Regions from separate parts of the Streptomyces crystallinus genome, predicted to be linked through region 1. Evidence: riboswitches for the same ligand, from Rfam matches in the RefSeq annotation. Region 1 holds a riboswitch; each other region holds the start of a gene.
The links. Region 1 has a riboswitch for cobalamin ahead of metE (5-methyltetrahydropteroyltriglutamate--homocysteine S-methyltransferase). Riboswitches for the same ligand answer to the same signal wherever they lie in the genome.
Positions count from the first base shown of each region.

Region 2: linked by a shared signal. The riboswitch ahead of nicT (Nickel transporter NicT) and the one ahead of metE (5-methyltetrahydropteroyltriglutamate--homocysteine S-methyltransferase) in region 1 are both predicted to bind cobalamin.
Region 3: linked by a shared signal. The riboswitch ahead of ABD236_RS15910 (cobalamin biosynthesis protein) and the one ahead of metE (5-methyltetrahydropteroyltriglutamate--homocysteine S-methyltransferase) in region 1 are both predicted to bind cobalamin.
Region 4: linked by a shared signal. The riboswitch ahead of ABD236_RS11170 (acyl-CoA thioesterase) and the one ahead of metE (5-methyltetrahydropteroyltriglutamate--homocysteine S-methyltransferase) in region 1 are both predicted to bind cobalamin.

Region 1 is NZ_BAAACA010000001.1:199,251-205,112, forward strand. Features, by position in the region: gene ABD236_RS00840 (bifunctional nitrate reductase/sulfite reductase flavoprotein subunit alpha) at 1-3,202, opposite strand, end outside; cobalamin riboswitch at 3,448-3,672, shown strand; gene metE (5-methyltetrahydropteroyltriglutamate--homocysteine S-methyltransferase) at 3,836-5,862, shown strand, end outside.
Region 2 is NZ_BAAACA010000014.1:698,980-704,841, reverse strand. Features, by position in the region: gene ABD236_RS13750 (penicillin acylase family protein) at 1-1,697, shown strand, start outside; gene ABD236_RS13745 (radical SAM protein) at 1,894-2,937, shown strand; cobalamin riboswitch at 3,111-3,317, shown strand; gene nicT (Nickel transporter NicT) at 3,347-4,504, shown strand; gene ABD236_RS13735 (NAD(P)H-binding protein) at 4,497-5,363, opposite strand; gene ABD236_RS13730 (helix-turn-helix transcriptional regulator) at 5,492-5,862, shown strand, end outside.
Region 3 is NZ_BAAACA010000015.1:112,464-118,325, reverse strand. Features, by position in the region: gene ABD236_RS15930 (alpha/beta hydrolase) at 1-345, opposite strand, end outside; gene ABD236_RS15925 (class II aldolase/adducin family protein) at 446-1,105, opposite strand; gene ABD236_RS15920 (inorganic phosphate transporter) at 1,315-2,580, shown strand; gene ABD236_RS15915 (hypothetical protein) at 2,609-2,833, shown strand; cobalamin riboswitch at 2,944-3,082, shown strand; gene ABD236_RS15910 (cobalamin biosynthesis protein) at 3,193-4,122, shown strand; gene ABD236_RS15905 (cobyric acid synthase) at 4,119-5,627, shown strand; gene cobN (cobaltochelatase subunit CobN) at 5,624-5,862, shown strand, end outside.
Region 4 is NZ_BAAACA010000014.1:136,094-141,955, reverse strand. Features, by position in the region: gene ABD236_RS11185 (PIG-L family deacetylase) at 1-68, opposite strand, end outside; gene ABD236_RS11180 (hypothetical protein) at 841-1,404, shown strand; gene ABD236_RS11175 (hypothetical protein) at 1,539-2,033, shown strand; gene ABD236_RS11170 (acyl-CoA thioesterase) at 2,078-2,506, opposite strand; cobalamin riboswitch at 2,632-2,861, opposite strand; gene tsaD (tRNA (adenosine(37)-N6)-threonylcarbamoyltransferase complex transferase subunit TsaD) at 3,015-4,073, shown strand; gene ABD236_RS11160 (GNAT family N-acetyltransferase) at 4,070-4,645, shown strand; gene ABD236_RS11155 (peptidoglycan-binding domain-containing protein) at 4,776-5,219, opposite strand; gene ABD236_RS11150 (VOC family protein) at 5,417-5,862, opposite strand, start outside.

The sequences.
Region 1 (5,862 bases):
GACCGGCCGCCGGGCCTGCCGCCGTGGCCCCGCCCACTGACAGAGCCCCGTTCGGGCCCGCGTCCCCGCCCGCCGCTGCGGCGTCGGCATCCGCCAGCTCCTCCAGCTTGGCCAGCACCCCGGCCAGCCACTCCTGCGCCCGGCCCTCGAAGTCCGGTTCGCAGTCGGTGCGCGGCAGCAGCCGTACCGCGCCCAGCTCGGCCAGCCGCCGGTCCAGGCGGCGGCCGTGCCCGCAGAACTCGTCGTACGACGAGTCCCCGAAGGCCAGGACCGCATAGCGGCGCCCTTCCAGGCGCGGGGCGTCGGCGTCGGCCAGCGCGTCCCAGAACGCGGCGCCGTTGTCGGGTGCCTCGCCGTCACCGGTGGTGCTGGTGACCAGCAGTATCTCCGCGTCGGTGGGCAGAGTGTCCGGGGCGGCGTCGTCCATGGCGACGAGCCGGATCCGGTGCCCGGCGGCGGCGAGCTGCTCCGCGCCCACCGCGGCCAGCTGCTCGGCGTTGCCGGTCTGCGAGGCCCACAGCAGCAGCACGTCACGGCCCCGCGGGGCCGGGGGCGCCGCGGCGGGCGTGGGGGCCGGGGCCGGGGCGGGCCGCGGGCTCGTGCGGGAGTACATCCCGGCCAGCACGCCGTTCACCCACAGCGCGTGCTCCTCGCTGAAGGGCGCGGTCTGCGGCAGCACCGGAATGCCGGGCGCACCCGACTCCAGTCCGGCCAGGAAGCCGGCGAGGTACTGGCGTTCGCGCTCGGTGAGGACCGGCGGAGGCGTGCCGAGGCCGAACACGGCGGCCGGCGGGCTGCCTTGGCCCGCCGACAGGTGCGCCTCGGAGCCCGAGCGCTGAGCGGGGACGCCATACGGGAGGGGCGCGGGGGCATCGAGGAGCGCGGTACCTGTGGCGGGCGCCCCCGTAATGCCGTTCGCGCCTGCGGTCGCCGCCACGCCACCCGAGACGAGCGCTTGCGCTGCTCGCCCTGCGTCGGCCGAGCGGTCAGGGGATGCCATCGCGGAGGCCGCCGCCGTCCCCGGCATCACGGCCCGCGCCACCGCGGCCGCCGACTTCGTCAGCGACACCGCGCACATCTTGAACTCGGGCTGGAGCGAGATCGGGTCGACGGCGTCACTGGTCACCGCGTTGATGCTGAGGCTCTCGCCGAACAGGTCGTTCCAGTGGAAGGGCGCGAAGCAGCACCCCGGGCGCACCCGGTCGGTCACCACGGCGGGCAGTACCGCCCGGCCGCGCCGGGAGGCGATCTCCACCCCGTCGCCCTCGGCGATGCCCAGGCGTTCGGCGTCCTCGGGATGCAGTTCCACGAACGGCGTCGGGTTGAGCTTGTTGAGCTTGGCCACCTTCCCCGTCTTGGTGAGCGTGTGCCACTGGTGCTGGAGGCGCCCGGTGTTGAGGACGAAAGGGAAGTCGTCGTCGGGCATCTCGGCGGCCGGCAGGTGCGGGCGCGCGTGGAAGACGGCCCGCCCGCTCGCCGTCGGGAACACCGGGCCCGTGCCGTCCTCGGTCACGTACCGGATGGGGTTGCGGTCGGGGCCCTCGGCCGTGGAAGCGGGCCACTGCACCGGTGTGGCGCGCAGCCGCTCGTACGTCACTCCGCGCAGGTCGTAGCCGGTCTTGGGGTTCCAGGCGCGCTTGATCTCCTCGAAGACGTCCTCGGGGCCGGCGTAGCTGAACGCCTCCTCGTACCCCATGGCGCACGCCACGCGCGCGATGATCTGCCAGTCGGGCAGCGCCTCGCCGGGCGCGTCGACGGCCTGGCGGGCGAGGGTGAGGTTGCGCTCGCTGTTGACGAGGACGCCCTCGGCCTCCGTCCACAGGGCGCCCGGCAGCACCACGTCCGCGTACGCGGTGGTCTCGGTGTCGGCGAACACGTCCTGGACGACGACGAACTCGGCCGCCTTCAGGCCTTCGACGACGGTGCGGCGGTTGGCGACGGAGGCGACCGGGTTGGTGCAGATCACCCAGCACGCCTTGATGGCGCCGTCGGCCATCCGCCGGAACAACTCGACGGCGCCGAGCCCGGCCCCGTCCGTGCGCAGCGTGCCCGGCTCCAGCCCCCACAGCTCCTCGGTGAAGGCCCGCTCCTCGTCCACGAGCACCGAGCGCTGTCCGGGCAGCCCCGGGCCCATATAGCCCATCTCCCGGCCGCCCATCGCGTTCGGCTGGCCGGTGAGCGAGAACGGGCCGCTGCCGGGGCGGCATATCGCACCGGTCGCCAGATGCAGGTTGACCAGGGCGTTGGTGTTCCAGGTGCCATGGGTGGACTGGTTGAGCCCCATGGTCCAGCAGCTCATCCACTCCCCGGCCGCGCCGATCCACCGCGCCGCCGTACGGATGTCGTCCTCGGGGATCCCGGTGGTCTCGGAGACACAGGCGGGCGGGTAGTCGGCAAGGAACTCGTCCATCGCCTCCCAGCCCTCGGTGTGCTCGGCTATGAAGGCGGAGTCGGTGTGCCCGTCCTCCTTGAGGAGGTGCAGCAGGCCGTTGAGCAGCGCGAGGTCCGTACCCGGCTTGATCTGGAGGAACAGGTCGGCCTTGGCGGCGGTCGCGGTGCGGCGCGGGTCGACGACGATCAGCTTCGCCCCCGCTTTGACGCGCTCCATCATCCTCAGGAAGAGGATGGGATGGCAGTCGGCCATGTTGGAGCCGATGACAAGGAAGACGTCGGCCTTCTCGAAGTCCTGGTACGAGCCGGGCGGTCCGTCCGCGCCGAGCGACAGCTTGTAGCCGCTGCCCGCACTGGCCATGCACAGCCGGGAGTTGGACTCGATCTGGTTGGTGCCGATGAAGCCCTTGGTCAGCTTGTTGGCCAGATACTGCGCCTCCAGGCTCATCTGGCCGGACACATAGAGGGCCACGGCGTCCGGCCCGTGCTCGTCGACGATGGCCCGCAGCCTGCCCGCCGTCTCGGCGATCATCGCGTCGACTCCGGCCGGCACGGGCTCCGCTCCCCGTTCGCCCCGTATCAGCGCGGTGGCCAGGCGTCCTGGTGCCGCCAGCATGTCGGCCGTGGTCGCCCCCTTGGTGCACAGCCGGCCCCCATTGGCGGGGTGCGCCTTGTCGCCGGAGGCCTTGAGCACCGTCCGTCGGCCGTCCGGTCCGGCGGTGATGTCGAGGACCATCCCGCAGCCCACACCGCAGTACGAGCAGACCGTGCGCACCTGTTCGGTGGCGGCCCGCGTGCCCTGTGCGGTCAACGGGTGTCCCCTCTCGTCTCGGCCGGGCGCCCTTGGGCTCCGACCGTACGAAATGCCCGTTACTTCGATGTCACGTGCGGCGATCACGAGTGGTTACGTCGGCCACACTAAGCGCGCCCCGATGCTGTGAGCACCTGTGTGCGACTGCGGCACGCCTCCGATGTCGGACATCACCGGGCCTGCCCGCGCCCTGTGAGGCGCGCGTTCTCGGCCATGACTTCGCCGGCCTTGCGGCCGGACTCGCTAGGGTGGCGGGTGCAGCTGGTTCGCCCCGTCCGCCAGGCGGGATGCGTCGTAAGAGGGAACCCGGTGGGAATCCGGGACTGCCCCGCAGCGGTGAGCGGGAACGACCGCCGTCATACGCACTGGGACCGACAACGGTCCTGGGAAGCGACGGCCAGTAGGTGTCCGCCGGGAGACCGGCAGACGCGCCCGCGAGTCCGAAGACCTGCCCGTTGCCCGCGCGCGACAGATCGCGCGCGGAGACCTTGGTGACCTCGTGGGCGGGTCGGCGGGACGAGCGGCGGTTTCGCACGCGGGCACTGCTCCGCGCGGGCCGCCCGGTCTGTCATCCCTTCGCGCCCATGACCCTACCGGGGTCGATTTCGGGACATTCTCGCGAAGGAGAGTTTCGTGACCAGCAAGTCCGCAGCCGCGGCAGCACGGGCCACCGTGTACGGCTACCCCCGCCAGGGCCCCGACCGGGAGCTCAAGAAGGCCGTCGAGGGCTACTGGAGGGGCCGTGTCGGCGCCGAGGCCCTCCGCGACACCGCCCGTGACCTGCGCCGCGCCACCTGGCGCCGGCTGGCCGAGGCGGGCGTCGACGAAGTGCCCACCGGCGACTTCTCGTACTACGACCATGTCCTCGACACCAGCGTGATGGTGGGGGCGGTCCCCGACCGGCACCGCGCCGCCGTCGAGACCGACCCGCTGGACGGCTACTTCGCCATGGCCCGCGGCACCCAGGACGTGGCGCCCCTGGAGATGACCAAGTGGTTCGACACCAACTACCACTACCTGGTGCCCGAGCTCGGACCGGACACCGTCTTCAGCGCCGACTCGGGCAAGCAGGTCGGTGAGCTCGCCGAGGCGCTGGCGCTCGGCCTCGCGGCCCGGCCCGTCCTGGTCGGCCCGGTCACCTACCTCCTCCTGGCCAAGCCCGCACCCGGCGTCGACGCCGACTTCCAGCCGCTGACCCTGCTGGAGCGCCTGCTGCCCGTCTATGCCGAGGTCCTCGCCGATCTGCGGGCGGCCGGCGCCCAGTGGGTGCAGCTCGACGAGCCCGCCCTCGTCCAGGACCGCAACCCCGCCGAGCTGGAGGCCGCAGCCCGCGCCTACCGGGTGCTCGGGAGCCTCACCGACCGCCCCAAGCTGCTGGTCGCCTCCTACTTCGACCGCCTCGGCGAGGCCCTTCCCGTCCTCGCCAAGGCACCCGTGGAAGGCCTCGGCCTCGACTTCACGGGACCGGCCGCCGCCAACCTGGACGGCCTCGCGGCGGTCGGCGGACTGCCCGGCAAGCGGCTGGTGGCGGGCGTCGTCGACGGCCGCAACATCTGGATCAACGACTACGAGAAGTCACTCGCCACCCTCGGCACCCTCCTCGGACTCGCCGACCGGGTGGACGTGGCGCCCTCCTGCTCGCTGCTGCACGTCCCGCTCGACGCGACGGCCGAACGCGACATCGACCCGCAGATCGCCCGCTGGCTCGCCTTCGCCCATCAGAAGACCGCCGAGACCGTGACACTGGCCCGCGGCCTCGCCCTCGGTACCGAAGCCATCGGCGCCGAACTCGCCGCCAACCGCGCCGACCTGGCCTCGCGCGCCGGATCCGCCCTCACCCACGACCCCGCGGTACGCGCGCGTACGTCGACGGTCACCGAGGCGGACGGCCGCCGCTCCCAGCCGTACGGCGAACGCGCCCCCGCCCAACGCGCCCGTCTGCGGCTCCCGCTGCTGCCCACCACCACGATCGGCTCGTTCCCGCAGACCACCGAGGTGCGCACCGCGCGCGCCGACCTGCGGGCCGGACGCGTCGACACCGACGGCTACGAGGAGCGCATCAAGGCAGAGATCCGCGAGGTCGTCGCCTTCCAGGAGAAGGCGGGCATCGACGTCCTCGTCCACGGCGAGGCCGAACGCAACGACATGGTGCAGTACTTCGCCGAGCAGCTCACCGGCTACCTCGCCACCCAGTACGGCTGGGTCCAGTCCTACGGCACGCGCTATGTCCGCCCGCCGGTCCTGGCCGGCGACATCTCCCGGCCGCGGCCGATGACGGTCCGCTGGACCGGCTACGCCCAGTCGCTCACCGACCGCCCCGTCAAGGGCATGCTGACCGGGCCGGTCACCATGCTGGCGTGGTCGTTCGTCCGCGACGACCAGCCGCTCGCCGAGACCGCCCGCCAGGTGGCGCTCGCCCTGCGCGACGAGGTCGAGGACCTGGAGGCGGCCGGGACCCCGGTCATCCAGGTCGACGAGCCCGCCCTGCGCGAGACGCTGCCGCTGCGCGCGCAGGACCGCGCCGCCTATCTGGACTGGGCCACCGAATCGTTCCGCCTGACCACCGGCGGGGTGCGCCCCGACACCCAGATCCACACCCATATGTGCTACGCCGAGTTCGGCGACATCCTCCAGGCCATCGACGACCTCGACGCCGACGT
Region 2 (5,862 bases), on a different contig from region 1:
CCCGCCGCGGTGAGCTCGGCAGCAACGGCTGGGCGCTCGGCCGTGACGCCACCCGCGGCCGCGACGGCATGCTGCTGGCCAACCCGCACCTGTCATGGATCGGTGGCGACCGCTTCTACCAGGTGCAGTTGACGATCCCGGGCGTCATCGACGTCGCCGGTGCCGGTATCTACGGCACCCCGCTGGTCGAGATCGGCCACACCCGCACCCTCGCCTGGACGCACACCACGAGCTACGCCGACCACTCCTCGCTCTACCGCCTCACCCTCGCTCCCGGGGACCCGACGAGCTACCTCGTCGACGGCAAGGCGGTCCCGATGGCCCGCCGGACCGTCCCGGTCACGGTTCGCGGCGCCGACGGCAAGCTCTCCACGGTCTCCGCCACCCTCTACACCTCCCGCTACGGCCCGGTCCTCGCCGACGGCTGGACGCGCACCGAGGCGTACGCGCTGAGGGACGCCAACGCCGACAATCTGCGCTCGATGAACGAGTGGCTGGCGATCGGCAGGGCCACGTCTGTGGCTGAACTCACCCAGGCGCACCAGACCTACCAGGGCATCCCCTGGACGTACACGATCGCCACGGACTCCAACGGCACCGCGTACTTCAACGACTCCTCCGCCGTGCCCCATGTCACCGACGACCAGCTGGAGCGGTGCTCCCTGCCGGGCGCGGACGAGGATCTGCCAGGGGTGCTCGACGGGTCCACCTCGGCCTGCGACTGGGGCAGCGACCCGGACGCGGCCGTCCCGGGCGTCTTCGGCCCCGGCCACCAGCCCCGGCTGACCCGGACCGACTACGTGGCCAACTCCAACAACGACTCGGCGCTGACCAACCCCGAGGCGCCGCTCACGGGGTACCCGCGGATGTACCACGCCGGGGGGCCGATCGGCCCACGCGCCCAGCTCGGGCTCCAGATGATCGCGGGCCGGCGCGACGGCAGCGACGGACTCGGGGCGCCGGGCTTCACCCTGCCCACGCTCCAGGCGAGCATGCTCGGCAACCGCAACCACACGGCGGAGCTGGGCCGGGACGACGCGGTCGCGATGTGCCGCGCACACCCCGTCCTGACCGCCACCGACGGCACCGAGGTGGATGTGCGCGCCGCCTGTGACGTCCTCGCGGCCTGGGACATGCGCGACGACCCGGACAGCCGCGGAGCCGTCCTGTGGAAGGCGTTCCGCACCCGGGTGGGCGGCCCGTACCCCTGGTGGCGCGTGGCGTACGACCCGGCTCAGCCGCTCACCACCCCGCGCGGGCTCAACGGGGACGAACCGAGGGTGCGCGGCGCGCTTGCCGACGCCGTCCGCCAACTGGCCGCCGGCAAACTGCCTCTGGACGCGCCGATCGGCGCTCTCCAGCGGTGGGCGGGGATACCGCTGCCCGGCTGCTCGGGTGGGGAGGGCTGCTTCAACGTCGTGAACGCCACGCCCACGGCGGGCAGCGGCGGCGCCACACGCCCGAGCTCCCCGGACGACCACGCCTCCGGCTCCAGCTTCATCATGGCGACGGAGCTGACGCCCCAGGGGCCCCGTACCCGTACGATCCTCACCTACGGGCAGTCGGCCAACCCCGCGTCGCCCCACTACACCGACCAGACCGTCCTGTTCTCCCAGAAGCGCTGGGTCACCGAGCGGTTCACGGAGGCGGAGATAGCCGCCGACCCGCGGCTGCGGACCACGGTCCTGCGGGGCTGAGAGCGCGGCGGCCGCCGGAGGCGCGGGCGCAGGGGTCCCGACCGGTACGCGCCATCCCCAGAGTTGGGGATACCGCGGGCCGGTTGGCGGCTCCTAGTCTGAGCGAGACGGGAGCGCCCCCCACCCACCGCACGGGGGGCGCTCCGGTGCCGAGACCGCGAGCGGAGACCGGGAGCATGCGATGGAGCACGCGAACATGGTTGCCGATGGCCCACAGTCCGTCATCTGGGACATCACCTACGCCTGTCCGCTGCGCTGCACCCACTGCTACTCGGAGTCCGGCAGGCGCCCCTCACGGCAGGTGAGCCATGACGACATGCTGCGGATCGCCGACGCCGTGATCTCCCTGGGCCCGGTCCAGGTCACCCTCGCCGGGGGAGAACCACTGCTGGTCAAGGGGGTGTTCGAGGTCGCGGAACGCCTGACGCGGGCAGGTATCTCGGTGCTCGTGTACACCGGCGGCTGGAACTTCCAGCCGTGGATGACCGAGGAGCTGGCGCGCGTCTGCGGCAGGGTCGTGGTGAGCGTCGACGGTCCCACGCCCGAGGTGCACGACCGGATCCGCGGCAGGGCGGGTTCGTTCGGGCGGGCGATGCGAGCGCTGGCGCTGCTGGAGGCCGGAGCACGGGAGCGGGCCGAACGTGGCGACCGCCCGCTCCCGTTCGCGGTCGACTGCGCGGTCGTACGGAGCAACGTCGACCGGCTGGAGGAGTTCTGTACGGACATCCTGCCGCGCTTCCCGCATCTGAGCTCCCTCGACTTCGGCGCCGCCGTGCCGTCGGGGCTCGGCAGCCGCACCGGATACGCCGAGCACGAGCTGCTCTCGGACGAACAGCTCGCCCGGCTCGGCAGCGAGGAACAGCGCGCACGGCTCCAGGCGCTGGCACCGGCCACGGTCAGGGTCGGCACGTCGACCAACTTCTCCTTGCAGATGAATCCCGAACAGGTGGCGCGCGGGCTCGACTTCCGGTCGGTGCAGATCGAGCCGGACGGGCAGGTGCGAGCGATGCTCATCTACGAGGGCACGGTCGGCAATCTGCTGGAGGAGCCCCCGGCGGAGCTGTGGCGGCGTGCGGTGGAACGGTGGACCGACCCGTTCGTGGTCGAGGCGCTCTCCGACGCGGGGACCATGCGGAGCTGGGCCGAGGCGGTCCGGCGCATCGACTACCACTTCGGCTCGGACGCCGTGCGTGCCCGTATCGACCGCCGTCCGGTGTTCACCGCGCCGACGGCGGGGTGAGAGCGGTGTCGGGCGCGGAGGGCGAGCCACCGCCCCCCGGGAGCCCTCCGACGCTCGGTCCGAGCTGGGCCCGCGCTCGGCGCGACCGGTGGACGAGATCCCTCCGCTTGCCCCGGAGTGTGATCTGCAATACCCCCACCCACAGCCAGACTTGCAGGTGGGGCGGGTCGCACCTACGGTTGGCGAGCCGTGGTGTTCGGGAAGACCGGTGCAAGACCGGAGCGGCCCTCGCCACTGTGATCGGGCCCCATGACGTTCAGGCCATGAACGGCTTCGGGTAGCCCGCCCCGTTGTGCCACTGGTGGCCGTGAGGCCGCTGGGAAGGCAGGGGCGGTGCGACACCCGGAAGCCAGGAGACCGGCCACGGCATCTCGCGTAATGATCCACGAGGTGCTGGAGCGTGAACGAAATGACCCTGCCCGCCGCCACCCCTCCCACCGCCTTCCACTGGCGGCGGGAGGACACCGTCCGCACCGCCTGGCTGCTGGTGGTGATCGCCGCCCTGCACGTCGTGGCGTTCGGCATCCTCTTCCTGCTCGTGGTGCCCCAGCACTACGAGGTCGGCTCCAAGACGTTCGGCCTCGGGCTGGGCGTCACCGCCTACACCCTCGGCATGCGGCACGCCTTCGACGCCGACCACATCGCCGCGATCGACAACACCACCCGCAAGCTGATGGCCGACGGCAAGCGGCCGGTGTCGGTCGGCTTCTGGTTCGCGCTCGGGCACTCCAGCGTCGTCGTCGCCATGGCGGCGCTGGTCGCCGGGGGCGCACAGCTCGCGGGCACCCTGATGAACGACGAGTCGCAGACCCACCAGACCCTCGGCATCGTCGGAACGACCGTCTCCGGATCGTTTCTCTATCTCATCGCCGCGCTCAACCTGCTGGCGCTCGTGGGTATCCTGCGGGTCTTCCGGGCCATGCGCGCCGGGACGTACGACGAGGCCGAGCTGGAACAGCACCTGGACTCACGGGGGTTCATGAACCGCCTCCTGGGCCGCTTCACCAAGTCGATCACCCGGCCCGGCCAGATGTACCCGCTGGGCTTCCTCTTCGGGCTCGGCTTCGACACGGCCACCGAGGTCACGCTGATGGTGATGGCCGGATCGGGCGCGGCCGCCGGGCTGCCCTGGTACGCCGTGCTGTGTCTGCCGCTGCTGTTCGCGGCGGGGATGAGCCTGTTCGACACCATCGACGGCACGTTCATGAACTTCGCCTACCAGTGGGCCTTCTCCAACCCGGTGCGCAAGGTGTTCTACAACCTGACCATCACCGGGCTCTCCATCGCCGTGGCCTTCCTGATCGGGACGATCGAGCTGGTGGGCGTGTTGCACGACAAGCTCGATCTGCGGGACGGGTTCACCGGCTGGGTCGCGGGCCTCGACCTGGACAACGTCGGCTTCATCATCGTCGGCCTGTTCGTCGCGGTGTGGGCCGCGGCCCTGGCGTACTGGCGGTTCGCCAAGGTCGAGCAGCGGTGGGCGGTACGGGTGGCCACGGCCGCCGAAGTGCCCGGACAGGACCGGCCCGCCGACGCCGCACCCGCGTCCGCCTCGGACGTCACCTGAAGGCGACGACGTTGTCCGCCGCCCACTGGGCGAACGTCCGTGGTGCCCGGCCGAGGACGCGCTCCACGTCCGCGCTCACCCGTCGCTCCTCGGGCGTGGGTTCGCCGAGGATGCCGAGCGTGCTCTCGACGACCGGCTCCGGCATGAAGCGCAGCAGCAGTTCCCGCGCCTCGGCCCGGCTCTGCTCGACGAACCGCACCGGCAGCCCCAGCGCCCCACCGATCGCCGCCGCTTGCCTGCGCGGCGAGACGGGCGCGGGTCCGGTGAGTTCGTACGTCCGGCCCGCGTGACTCCCGTCGCGCAGGCAAGCGGCGGCGACCGCCGCGATGTCGGCCGGGTCGACCACCGGCAGGCCGACGTCGCCGAAGGGTGCCGTCACCGTCCGCTCGGCGCGGATCGAGGGCGCCCACATAGAGGCGTTGGAGGCGAACCCGCTCGGCCGCAGCACCGTCCACGCCAGGCCCGACTCCCGTACGGCCTCCTCGAAGGAGCGCAGCGGGGCGTGTGCGACGGAGTGCGGGCGCGTCGCGGTGGCCTGCGAGGACTGGAGGACCACCCGCCGGATTCCGGCGGCCCGCGCCGTGTCGAGGATGGCGTACGGGTCGAGACCCTCGCCGTCGCCCGCGACAAGCAGATACAGCGCGTCGGCGCCGTCGAACGAGCGCTTGAGGGTCTCGGGCCGGGCCGGATCGGCCTGCTGGAACTCCACGTTGCCGGGCCGCTCACCTGCTGGTTGCTCACCTGCCGACAGCTGGCCCGGCAGTCGACGGGAGACCGCCGTCACCCGCTCGCCCGCCGAGGCGAGCTCCCGTACGAGATGCCGTCCGACGTTCCCGGTTGCTCCGGTCACCACGATCATGATTTCTCCCTGCGCCTGTGTGGCGATGGCGTACGCGGGGCGATGTCGCTCCGCCGTGTTCGATCTGCACTCATCCTGAAAGCCAAACTGGCCATCTCCTGGCCAGTTTGAGAAAGAGAATGATCGGTATGAGAGCCGATCGACTGGTGGCGACCCTGCTGTTCCTCCAGACCCGTGGACGGGTGACGGCGCGCGAGGTGGCCGAGGAGCTGGAGGTGTCCGAACGCACCGCGCGCCGCGACCTGGAGGCGCTGGCGGCGGCCGGTATCCCCGTCTACTCCCAGCACGGCCGGGGCGGCGGCTGGTCCCTCGTCGGCGGCGCCCGTACCGACCTCTCCGGGCTGACCGCCGCCGAGATCCGCGCGATGTTCCTGGTCGCTGGCCCGTCGGCGGTCTCCCCGGAACTCCGCACGGCGCTGCGGAAGTTGATCCGTGCCCTGCCCGCGCCGCTCCGGTCCGACGCCGAGGCCGCCGCGAAGGCCGCCGCCACCGACGGCAC
Region 3 (5,862 bases), on a different contig from region 1:
GAGCCGGACCCGGTCGCCCGGCTGCGGGCTCCCCCGGGTGACCCGCTCCAGCCGGCGCACCACGGTGTCCGCGGCGTGCGGCACGTCGACGACGTCGCCGACCACCGCGTGGACGCCGGAGCCCTCGATCCCGTACGTGCCGGGGCGCAGCGAGGCCAGACAGCGGGTCAGGGAGATCCGTCCGGGGGCCGTGGCGTGCACGGTGAGCTCGGGGTCGGTGGGCAGCGGGCGGCCCGGCGGTGCCTTCAGGGCCGCGTCGCTCGCGTACCGTCCGGCGGCCACCGCTGCCGCGCCGACGCCGATGAGTGTGGTGACGGCCGCTGCCGTCGCTGTAGCCGGGCGCACCGTTCCAGTGTCGGCAGTACGCGGCGACACGGCCAGTGGGCGGGGCCTACCGGGGGCCGGTTGCCCGGCGCGCGGGGCCGGAGGGTCCGAAGAGCGGCTCTCAAACCTGCCCGTATCCCCGGAACTGTTCGGCGGCCCGGTCGAGGTCGGCGGCGGAGAGCAGGGAGGGGGTGCGGCCGGGCACCGAGGAGGCGGCCAGCCAGAGGCGGCACATCCACTCCAGCTGGGCGGTGCGGTCGTAGGCCTGGGAGAGCGTGGCCCCGTAGGTGACCGCTCCGTGGTTCTGGAGGAGGCAGCCGGTGCGGCCGTCGAGGGCGCGCAGCATGTTCCGCGCCAGTTCCTCGGTCCCGTACAGGGCGTAGGGCGCCACCTGGACCGGACCACCGAGCTCGGCGGCCATGTAGTGGACCGGCGGCAGCTCGCTGACCAAGGTGGAGACGGCCGTGGCGTGCACGGCGTGGGTGTGCACGACGGCCCGCGCGTCGGTGTCCCTGTATACGGCCAGGTGCATCGGCAGCTCACTGGTGGGCCGCAGGGTGCCGGTCACCTGGCGGCCGGTGAGGTCCACGGCGACGGTGTCGCCGGGGCCGAGGCGGTCGTAGGCGACCCCGGAGGGGGTCACGAGGACCAGGTCGCCGACGCGTACCGAGACATTGCCCGAGGTGCCGACGACCAGGCCTTCGTCGGCGGTGCGGCGGGCGGTGGCGGTCAGCTCGGCCCAGGCCGCGGCGATCGCTGCGGAGTCCATCGGCTCTCCCATGGGGTGATCCTCGCAGGCTCCGCGGCGCGGGTGGAGGCGTGAGCGGAATCTCTTCAATGGGGCCGATGACCGGTTCGTATGGCTTTGATACGCCTTGATCGAACCGGAAACCGGTCAGATACACCGCGAGGCCCGACCCAGTTCACCTTCCGTTCATCCAGGTTGCTTACGTTCGTCCAACCACTGACGTCGAACGATTGCCTGGGTAAATGGAACACATCACGCTGCTGCTCGCCATTGTGGTCGTGACAGCTCTAGTGTTCGATTTCACGAACGGTTTCCATGACACCGCCAACGCGATGGCCACCACCATCTCGACCGGCGCCCTGAAGCCCAAAGCCGCGGTCGCCATGTCCGCCGCACTCAACCTGGTCGGCGCGTTCCTGTCGGTGGAGGTCGCCAAGACGATCTCCGGCGGGATCATCAACGAGAAGGGCCTCAGAACAGAGGTCATCTTCGCGGCGCTCGTCGGCGCCATCCTCTGGAACCTGGTGACCTGGCTGCTCGGCCTGCCGTCCAGCTCGTCCCACGCCCTGTTCGGCGGTCTGATCGGCGCGGCCGTGATGTCGGCCGGCTGGTCCTCGGTCAACGGCTCGACCGTCGTCACCAAGGTGCTGCTGCCCGCCGTCGCCGCCCCGATCGTCGCGGGCGTCGCCTCGATGCTGGCCACGCGGCTGACGTACCGGATCAACCGCGGCACCGACGAGAAGGCCACCGCCAAGGGCTACCGGGCCGGGCAGATCGCCTCCGCCGGTCTCGTCTCGCTCGCCCACGGCACCAACGACGCGCAGAAGACCATGGGCATCATCACGCTCGCCCTGGTCACCGGCGGTGTGCTGCACCCGGGCGCCAACCCCCCGATGTGGGTCATCGTCTCGGCCGGCCTGGCCATCGCCATGGGCACGTACCTCGGCGGCTGGCGCATCATCCGCACCATGGGCAAGGGCCTGACCGAACTGGCTCCGCCGCAGGGCTTCGCCGCCCAGTCCGGCGCCGCGACCGTCATCCTGGCCTCCTCGCACCTCGGCTTCTCGCTCTCCACCACCCAGGTCTGCTCCGGCTCCGTCATGGGCGCCGGCCTCGGCCGCAAGGGCGGTGTGGTCCGCTGGTCCACCGCGACCCGGATGTTCGTCGCCTGGGGTCTGACCCTGCCCGCCGCGGGTCTGGTCGGCGCCGGCGCCGAGTTCCTCACCGGCCAGGGCACCTGGGGCATCGTCCTGGTGGCGGTCCTGCTGGTCGCGGGCTCCGGCTTCATCTGGAAGCTGTCGCGCCGCTCGCCGGTCGACCACAACGACGTCACCGCCGCCCCGGCCGCGAGCGAGCTCCCGGCCGAGCCCGCGGGTGTCGTCACCACCGCGATCGCCGCCGTCACCCCGCCCCCGACCGTCGCCGCCGTGGCCGCCGACCTGACGGCCACCATCCCGGCCCCGGCCCCGGTGGCCCCCGCCGACCCGGCCCGCCCGGCTGCCGTCTGACCCGGCCGCGCACTCCGAAGGAATCGTCATGCACATCGACTGGCAAGCTCTCGGCACCGTCTTCGGTGTCAGCCTCATCGTCACCGTCGGCCTGGTGGGCCTGTTCACCGTCGGGATCGTCGGCCTCAGCAAGCAGCAGTCGGCCGCGGCCGGCAAGGGCAACGTCATGGTGGCCCGCACCACCGCCTACCTCTGCTTCGCGCTCTGCGCGGCGGCCGTCGCGTACGGCATCAACCTGATCGTCGCCAAGTAGTCCGGCCACCCGGCCGCACGCGCTCCCGAACCGCCCCCCGGCCCTGCCGGGGGGCGGTTCGCTGTGTGCCTGCGCACACTCTCCCGTCGCAGGTCAGCAGCGAGTTGACGGGCGTTCGCGGGCGTGGTGGACTGCCCGAGCCATTACGGCGGCAGAAGAGGAAGCCGGTGCGAATCCGGCGCGGTCCCGCCACTGTCATCGGGGAATCATCCCCGTGAGCCAGGAACTCTCACCGCCGGTCGACGTCGTACCAGGGCGCGGACACCCTGAGTGAGGACATACCGCCATGCGCGCCTGCCTGTTGCCGGCACCCCCCGGACGTACCGGAGCTCCCCTCGGCGTTGCGGCGGGCTGATCCCATGCGTGCCGATCGCACTTTCGCGTACGGCGCCACCGCCGGTCTCCTCGGCGACCTGCTCCTCGGCGACCCCCGCCGCGGACACCCGGTCGCCGCGTTCGGCCGTGCCGCGGCGGCCGTGGAGCGCGCGCTGTGGCGTGACCACCGGGGCTGGGGCGCGCTGCACACCGCCGTGTGCGCCGGAGGCGCCGCGGGCGCCGCGCTGCTCGCCACCCGTGCCGTACGCCACCGCCCCGCCGCCTCCGTCGCGCTGACCGCCGCCGCCACCTGGGCCGTGGTGGGCGGCACTTCGCTGGGCCGGGAGGCCCGGGCGATCGGCGCGGCCCTGGAAGCCGGGGACGTCGAGGCGGCCCGGGCGCGGCTGCCGCACCTGTGCGGGCGCGACCCGCAGGCCCTGGACGCGCCCGGCATCGCGCGCGCGGTCGTCGAGTCCGTCGCCGAGAACACCTCGGACGCCGTGGTGGGCGCGCTGGTGTGGGGAGCGCTCGCGGGGGTGCCGGGGCTGGTCGGCTTCCGGGCGGTCAACACGCTGGACGCGATGGTGGGTCACCGCTCGCCGCGCCATCTGCGGTACGGGTGGGCCTCGGCGCGCCTCGACGACGTGGCGGGCTGGCCGGGCGCCCGGCTCACCGCCGCGCTCGCGGTGGCCGCCGGGGGCTCGCCGCGCGCCGCCACGCGCGCGTGGCGCGAGGACGCGGACAGGCACCCGAGCCCCAACGCCGGTCCGGTGGAGGCGTCGTTCGCGGGGGCGCTCGGCGTACGGCTCGGCGGCACCCTCTCCTACGGCGGCCGTGTCGAGCACCGGCCGGTGCTGAACGGGGGCGGCCGGGCGGTGGAGGTCGCGGACATCGAGCGGGCGGTGCGGCTGTCGCGCCGGGTGGGCTGGCTCGCGCTGGGCGTGGCCATCGCGGTGAGGAAGGTACGGACATGAGTGGCGGACTGCTGGTCGCGGGCACCACGTCGGACGCCGGCAAGAGCGTCGTCACCGCCGGGATCTGCCGGTGGCTGGTGCGCCGGGGCGTGAAGGTCGCCCCCTTCAAGGGACAGAACATGTCCCTCAACTCCTTCGTCACCCGCGAGGGCGCGGAGATCGGGCGCGCGCAGGCGATGCAGGCGCAGGCGGCGCGCGTCGAGCCGTCCGCGCTGATGAACCCCGTGCTGCTCAAGCCGGGGAGCGACCGGTCGAGCCAGGTCGTACTCATGGGCAAGCCGGTGGGTGAACTGAGCGCCAGCGGCTACCACGGCGGACGCCAGGAAGCGCTTCTGGGCACCGTCGTGGACTGCCTGGAGCGGCTGCGGGGCACATATGACGCCGTGATCTGCGAGGGGGCGGGCAGTCCGGCCGAGATCAACCTGCGGCGCACCGACATCGTCAACATGGGCATCGCGCGCGCCGCGAGGCTCCCGGTGGTGGTGGTCGGCGACATCGACCGGGGCGGGGTGTTCGCCTCGTTCTTCGGTACGACGGCGCTGCTGAGCCCCGAGGACCAGACCCTGGTCGCCGGGTACATCGTCAACAAGTTCCGCGGCGACGTCTCGCTGCTCGAACCCGGCATCGACATGCTGCGCGGGCTCACCGGGCGCCACACGTACGGGATCCTGCCGTTCGCGCACGGGCTCGGCATCGACGAGGAGGACGGCCTGCGGGTGTCCCTGCGCGGCGCCGTGCGCGAGTCGGTGGTGGCGCCGCCGGTGGGCGAGGACGTGCTGCGGGTCGCGGTCTGCGCGATCCCGCTGATGTCCAACTTCACCGACGTGGACGCCCTCGCCGCCGAACCGGGCGTGGTCGTGCGGTTCGTGGACCGGCCCGAGGAGCTGGCCGACGCGGATCTGGTCGTCGTGCCGGGAACCCGGGGCACGGTCCGGGCGTTGGAATGGCTGAGGGAACGGGGGCTGGCGCGGGAGCTGGCGCGCAGGGCGGCCGAGGGGCGTCCGGTGCTGGGGATCTGCGGCGGGTTCCAGGTGCTCGGCGAGCACATCGAGGACGAGGTCGAGTCACGGGCGGGTTCCGTGACGGGTCTCGGACTGCTGCCCGTACGGGTGCGGTTCGCGGCCGAGAAGACACTTGCACGGCCGACCGGTGAGGCGCTGGGCGAGCGCGTGGAGGGATACGAGATCCACCACGGCGTCGCCGACGTGCTGGGCGGGGAAGCCTTCTTGGACGGATGCCGGGTCGGTGCGGTCTGGGGGACGCACTGGCACGGGTCACTTGAGAGCGACGGATTCAGGCGACGGTTCCTGGAGCTGGTGGCGAGCGCCGCGGGACGGCGTTTCGTGCCCGCCCCGGACACGTCGTTCGGCGCGCTGCGCGAGGAGCAGCTGGACCGCCTCGGCGACCTCATCGAAGAACACGCGGACACGGACGCGCTCATGCGGCTCATCGAGCAGGGCGCGCCCGCAGGACTTCCCTTCATCGCACCTGGAGCACCCGCATGAGCACTGTGCTGTTGTTGTCGACCGCCGACACGGATCTGCTGGCGGCCTGGGCCTCCGGGGCGCCCTTCCGGATCGGCAACCCGACCCGTATCGACGTGGCCGAGGAGCTGCCCGCGCTGATCGAGGGCGCGTCGGTGGCCGTCGTGCGCCTGCTCGGCGGCAAGCGCGCCTGGGAGGACGGGCTCGCCGCGCTGAAGGCGTCCGGGATCCCCACGGTGCTGCTGGGCGGCGAGAC
Region 4 (5,862 bases), on a different contig from region 1:
TCGTCCGGGTGGGCCACGATCTGCATGACGCGGGCACCGCTCGAACCGTCGTGGGAGACCTGCACCACACCGCGCGTGTGGATCGGCGAGGAGGCACGCGACGGCGAACCGGGGGCGCAGGCCGATATCGCCGCGGACAGGGCTATGAGGCCGGCAACGAGGGCGCGGCGAGCGGGAAGTGACGGCACGGGAGGTCTTTCGCGGGTGGGTGAGCGGGCGGATGCGTACGGGCAGGACACGGGCGAGCACGACTCCAGGGAGAGACGTGCACCGCACGGCGGCCTGCCCGAGGCGCAGCACGGCGCTGCCCCGTCCCGGGCCGGTGGTGTGGGGGTCAAGTCGGCGGACGGTGCTGAGGCGTGAGCGGCAGAGCTGACGCTACGAAGAGCGCACGTAGGTATTCCATCGGCGATGTAACAGTTGGCGGGACATTGCCATACGGAGTTGTTAAGTCGCGCTGGTCGCCCCTGAGCGAGGGGAGCGGTGCGTCGGCACGCCGAGGTATTCGGCCTGTGCTCCTTGTCGCCGGGAGGGGCGAGGAGCACGATGGAGAGCGGAGGCAGGGCGTCCACATGGGTCGGAGGTCACTGTCCGTACCACTGTCGGAGTCGTACGTGATCACGGCTCTCCTGGGCCGCGCCCACCCTCGTGGCCACCGCGAAGATCCAGACGGCGGTGACTGGCCGAGCGCGTGGGGGCCGGCCGTGTTCCCGCTGGGCACGCTGTCGGCGGACGACGGCGCTATCGATGGAGAAGAAGGTCCGCCATACGACAACCGTCGGCGTTGGTGTGCGGCACCTCTTGTCAGTGCGCCGGGCCGGCCAACGAGCGGAGGACTCGATGTCCGTCACCGTCGTGGTCATCATCATTGTCGCCGCCGTGCTGGTGCTCGCCGCGTGCGCGGTGGCAGCGCGCGTGGTCATGGTGCGCCGTCGCCGCGAGCTCCAGGAGCGGTTCGGCCCCGAGTACGAGCGCACTGTGGAGGCGCGGGACAGCCGTCGGGCCGGCGAGCAGGAGCTGCGTGAGCGCGAGGAGCGCCACGATGCGCTGGACATCAAGCCGCTGCCGGCTGCTGTCCGCGACCGCTACTCCCTGGACTGGGCCCGCGTGCAGGAACAGTTCGTCGACCGGCCCGACGACGCCGTACACGACGCCGACCGGCTGGTGACGACGCTCATGGGCGAGCGCGGCTACCCGACAGAAGGGTACGAGCAGCAGCTCAAGGACCTGTCCGTCGAGCACGGGAGAACCCTGGAGCACTACCGCGCCGCGCATGACGTCAACGAGCGCAGCAGCCGTCACGAGGCGACCACGGAGGAGCTGCGCGGCGCGATGGTGCACTACCGCGCGCTGTTCGAGGAACTGCTGCACAACGGAGACCGGCCGGGCAGGGGCGCGGAATGAGCTCGCGGCCGACGGTAGGGTGCGCCGCAGGGGCAGCGCCTTCGATCCAGCGGACACCCGCCATGACGCGTGACGGACCGACCGCGTGATCGACAGACAGAGGGATTGATGTACACAGGGATGGATGTGTAGAGATGGGCAGCACGGAGACACCCCGACCCGATGACAGCGGCGCTCTGTCCACGGAGGACCTCGCCGGCACCGGGCGGCAGGACATCGAGAGCGAGAGCAGCGAGGCTTCAGAGCTCGCCGACACCCCGCCGGCGTATCCCGGAGAAGCCACCGCCGACCTGGGGGACCGACAGGACGACGCCGGGCGGGCCCCCTCCGACGGAGGCGGGGACTCGGCACCGCCGGAGGAGAACGAACCCCTGCTGGGAGCGGAACAGGAGGAGTTCCGTGCCAGGTGGCAGCAGATCCAGAGCCAGTTCGTCGACGACCCCAGGGACTCCGTCAACGCGGCCGACCAGTTGGTCGCCGAGACGATGCAGGCACTGGCCACCACCTTCTCGGCACACAAGCGCGACCTCGAGAGCCAGTGGCACCGCGGCGAGGAGGTGGCGACCGAGGACCTTCGCGTGGCACTTCAGCAGTACCGCTCGTTCTTCAACCGACTGCTCAGCACGTGACCCCGGGGCGGGGGAGGGCCAGGTCCGTCCGGTGAAGGACGTGTCTATGACTCCAGTAGACCGGGAACGGGCCGTGGCCGGCCCTCGCTGTCGATGGCCACGAAGCTCAGGCGGGCGGTGGCCACTTCGGTGGGGGGAGTGGTGGTGGCGTTCCAGCGCTCGGCGGTGACGCGTACGGCCACCGTCATCGAGGTCCGGCCGGCGCGTTCGAGGAGGGCGTGGACGGTCAGGAGGTCCCCGGCGCGGGCGGGGGCGAGGAACGTCATGCGGTCCACGGAGACCGTCACGGCCGGCCCGTCGGCGTGGCGGCCCGCCGAGGCCGCCGCCGCGTCGTCGATCAGCTTCATGACGACGCCGCCGTGAATGGTGCCGTAGAGGTTGGTGTCGTGCTCGCTCATGATGTGGGCGAGGGTCACCCGGGAGTCGGCCGGCGCCTTGTGGGCGCGGGGGCCTGCGGTGATGTCCGCGGTCACGGAACTCTCCTTCGCGAGTCGTGGATCGACCCGGCGGCGTACCGCGGACGCGAGGGAGGGCGGGCTCGGTAGGTGCCCGCTGCCGCCGGCCCGCCCACGAGGCCACCGATTCTCCGCACGCGCTCGTCGCGCACGGGCAGCGGCAGGTCTTCGGACTCACGGGCACGCCACCGTACGAACGACATGTACGAGGCATCTACTGGCCGTCGCTTCCCAGGACCGTTGTCGGTCCCAGTGCGTATGACGGCGGTCGTTCCCGCTCACCGCTGCGGGGCAGTCCCGGATTCCCACCGGGTTCCCTCTTACGACGCATCCCGCCTGGCGGGCGGGGCGAACCAGCTGCGCTCTCAGCCTAGGTCACGGCCCCGGGCGTTTCGGCGGCCCGGCCGGATGGCGTACGTCTCACATCACGGGCCGGAAGAGCCGTGCGGTGCGCCTGCCCCGTATCTTATTGCACATAGGTTGCAAGAACGATTGATATGCGAAAGAGGCTGACGTGGGCGCTCCGGTGGTGCTGGGCATCGAGTCGTCGTGCGACGAGACCGGGGCCGGGATCGTGTCCGGCGGGCGGCTGCTCGCGCACGTCGTGGCGTCGAGCATGGACGAGCACGCGCGGTTCGGCGGGGTCGTGCCGGAGATCGCCGCCCGTGCGCACCTCCAGGCGTTCAATCCCGTGGTCCAGGAGGCCCTCGACCAGGCGGGGTTGCGGCTGCGCGACATCGACGCCGTCGCCGTCACCACCGGCCCCGGCCTCTCCGGCGCCCTCCAAGTCGGTCTCGCCGGAGCGAAGACGCTCGCGTACGCCGCCGGTGTGCCGCTGTACGGGGTGCACCACCTGGCCGGGCACGTGGCGGCGGACACGCTGGAGCACGGGCCGCTGCCGAATCCGTGCATGGTGCTGATCGTGTCGGGCGGGCACACCTCGCTGCTGCTGGTGCGGGACCTCGTACGCGACCCGATCCTGCACCTCGGCGACACCGTCGACGACGCGGCGGGGGAGTGCTTCGACAAGGTGGCCCGGGTGTTCGGGCTGCCGTATCCGGGCGGGCCCGCCATCGACCGGGCCGCCCGTGAGGGCGACCCGTGCGCGGTGGCCTTCCCGCGCCCGCTGACCGGCCCACGCGACGATCCGTACGCCTTCTCCTTCTCCGGCTTGAAGACCGCCGCCGCACGCTGGGCCGAACGCCACCGGCAGTCCGGCGAGGAGATCCCGCTGGCCGACGGCGCCGCCTCCCTCCAGGAGGCCGTCGCCGACGTGCTGACCCGCAAGGCGCTGGCCGCCTGCCGGGAGTACGACGTGCGCACCCTCGTGGTCGTGGGCGGGGTGGCCGCCAACTCGCGGGTGCGGGCGCTCGCGGAGGAGCGTTGTGCGATCGCGGGTGTGGAACTGCGGGTGCCGCCGCTGACGCTGTGCACCGACAACGGGGCGATGATCGCGGCCGTGGGCGACCTGCTGGTACGGGCCGACGCCGCCCCGGCTCAGCTGGACATCTCCATCGACCCGTCCGCCCCGCTGGAGTACGCCTTTCTGCACCCGCTCGCCCGCCCCGCCGCGAGCGCCGCATGAGAGGGCTGGTCATACGCCCGGTCGCGGGTACGGAACTGCTCTCACGCGGCGCGGACATACGACGGGTGTACGCCGATGCCTTCAGCCGACACCCATGGAACGAGGACGCCACCGTCGCGGACACCTATATACGGCGGTTGGCCGACGATGTCACGCGCCCGGGCTTCGTGGCGGCCCTGGCCTTCGACGCGGAGACGGTCGTCGGTATGGCCACCGCCTGGACGACCTCCGCCCCCTTCCCGTCCGGCCGTTGCTACCCGCAGGCCGCTGCCGCCCTGGGCGCGGAGCGCACGGCGGACTGGCTGTGCGGCGGTCGGGAGGTCGACGAGCTCGCCGTGGCCGGTGCGGCGCGCGGCCGTGGCGTCGGCGCGGCCCTCCTGCACGCGGTGACCGGCGACGCACCCGACGGCCGCTGCTGGCTGCTCACCTCGGTCCGTGCCCCCGACGTCGTCCGCTTCTACCGGCGCCTGGGCTGGGCCCAGGCCACCCACCCAGCACCTGAGGGGAACGGAATCGCGGTCTTCCTCGGGCCGGCGCATCCGGCCCGTCCGGCCGTCGTGGGCACGGACTGAACGAGGCGAGGATCCTTGGTGCGTACGGTCGGTATCTGCGGCCGGCCCGGATGCCTGCGCCGCACCCTTCGCCTGTGCACGGCTGTGGCCGCCCGTGGTTCGGGTGGCCACAGCCGTGGCGACGCGGCGGCTAGATGGTATCGGCGAAGCGCTTGAAGGCCGCCTGCGTGTTGGGGCCCGGGTCCCCGTCGATCTTGTCGGTGTAGCCGTAGTTACGCAGGAGCCGCTGGAGGGCCATCACGGTGTTGGGGCCGGGGTCGCCGTCAATCTTGTCCGTGTAGCCCCAGTGGGTCTTGAGGCACCTCTGGAAAGCCTTCCAGCTGTTGATGCCGAGCTGGCCGTCGATGCCGTCGTTGTAGCCCCAGTAGGTGTGCAGCCAGCGCTGGACGTTCTTCGCCTGCGCGGAGCTGAGGCCGAAGTTGTGCACCGCGAGGATCTGCGCCGACGCAGTGGTGACCGGCACGGCGCTCGGGTGTGCGGGCGCTGCCGCGCTCGCGCCCGCCAGGCCGGCGCCGGACAGTGTCACTGCGAGCGCCGTGCTGACGAACGCCTTCCTCATCCAGCCTTTGCGCATGTCTTTCCCCCTTTGGGTCATGGTCAGTGGCCCTTGTCTGCGACAGTCGCAGACTGGCGCGGCAACGAGTGTGCCGCAGCAGGGTTGTCGCAGGTCAGCTGTGTGCGTCTGGGCGCACACTCCCAGGTGGGCGACGCACATGTGACACACGTCGAGGGGATGCGCAGGGCCCACAGCCCACCGGGTGTGTAGGGATGTCAGTCCAGGCAGAACTCGTTGCCCTCCGGGTCGGTCATCACGAGGAAGCCGGCACTCAGCGGGGGAGCGGGCTCGTGGCGGCGTACCCGCGTCGCTCCCAGCGCGACGAGCCGGTCGCACTCGGTCTCCAGCGCCGCCATCCGCTCGTCTCCCTTCAGCCCGGGAGCCGCGCGGATGTCGAGATGGACGCGGTTCTTGGCGACCTTGTCCTCCGGCACCTGCTGGAAGAAGACGCGCGGGCCGTGCCCGTCAGGGTCCTCGATGGCCGATCTCGTGTTGCGCTCCTCCTGCGGTACGCCGATCCGTGCGAGGAATCCGTCCCAGGCGGCCAGCGGGTCGGCACCCTCGGGCAGGTCGACTCCGGGCGGACCGGGGTGCACATATCCCAGTGCGTCACGCCAGAAGGACGACAGCGCCCGCGGGTCGTGCGCGTCGAAGGTGACCT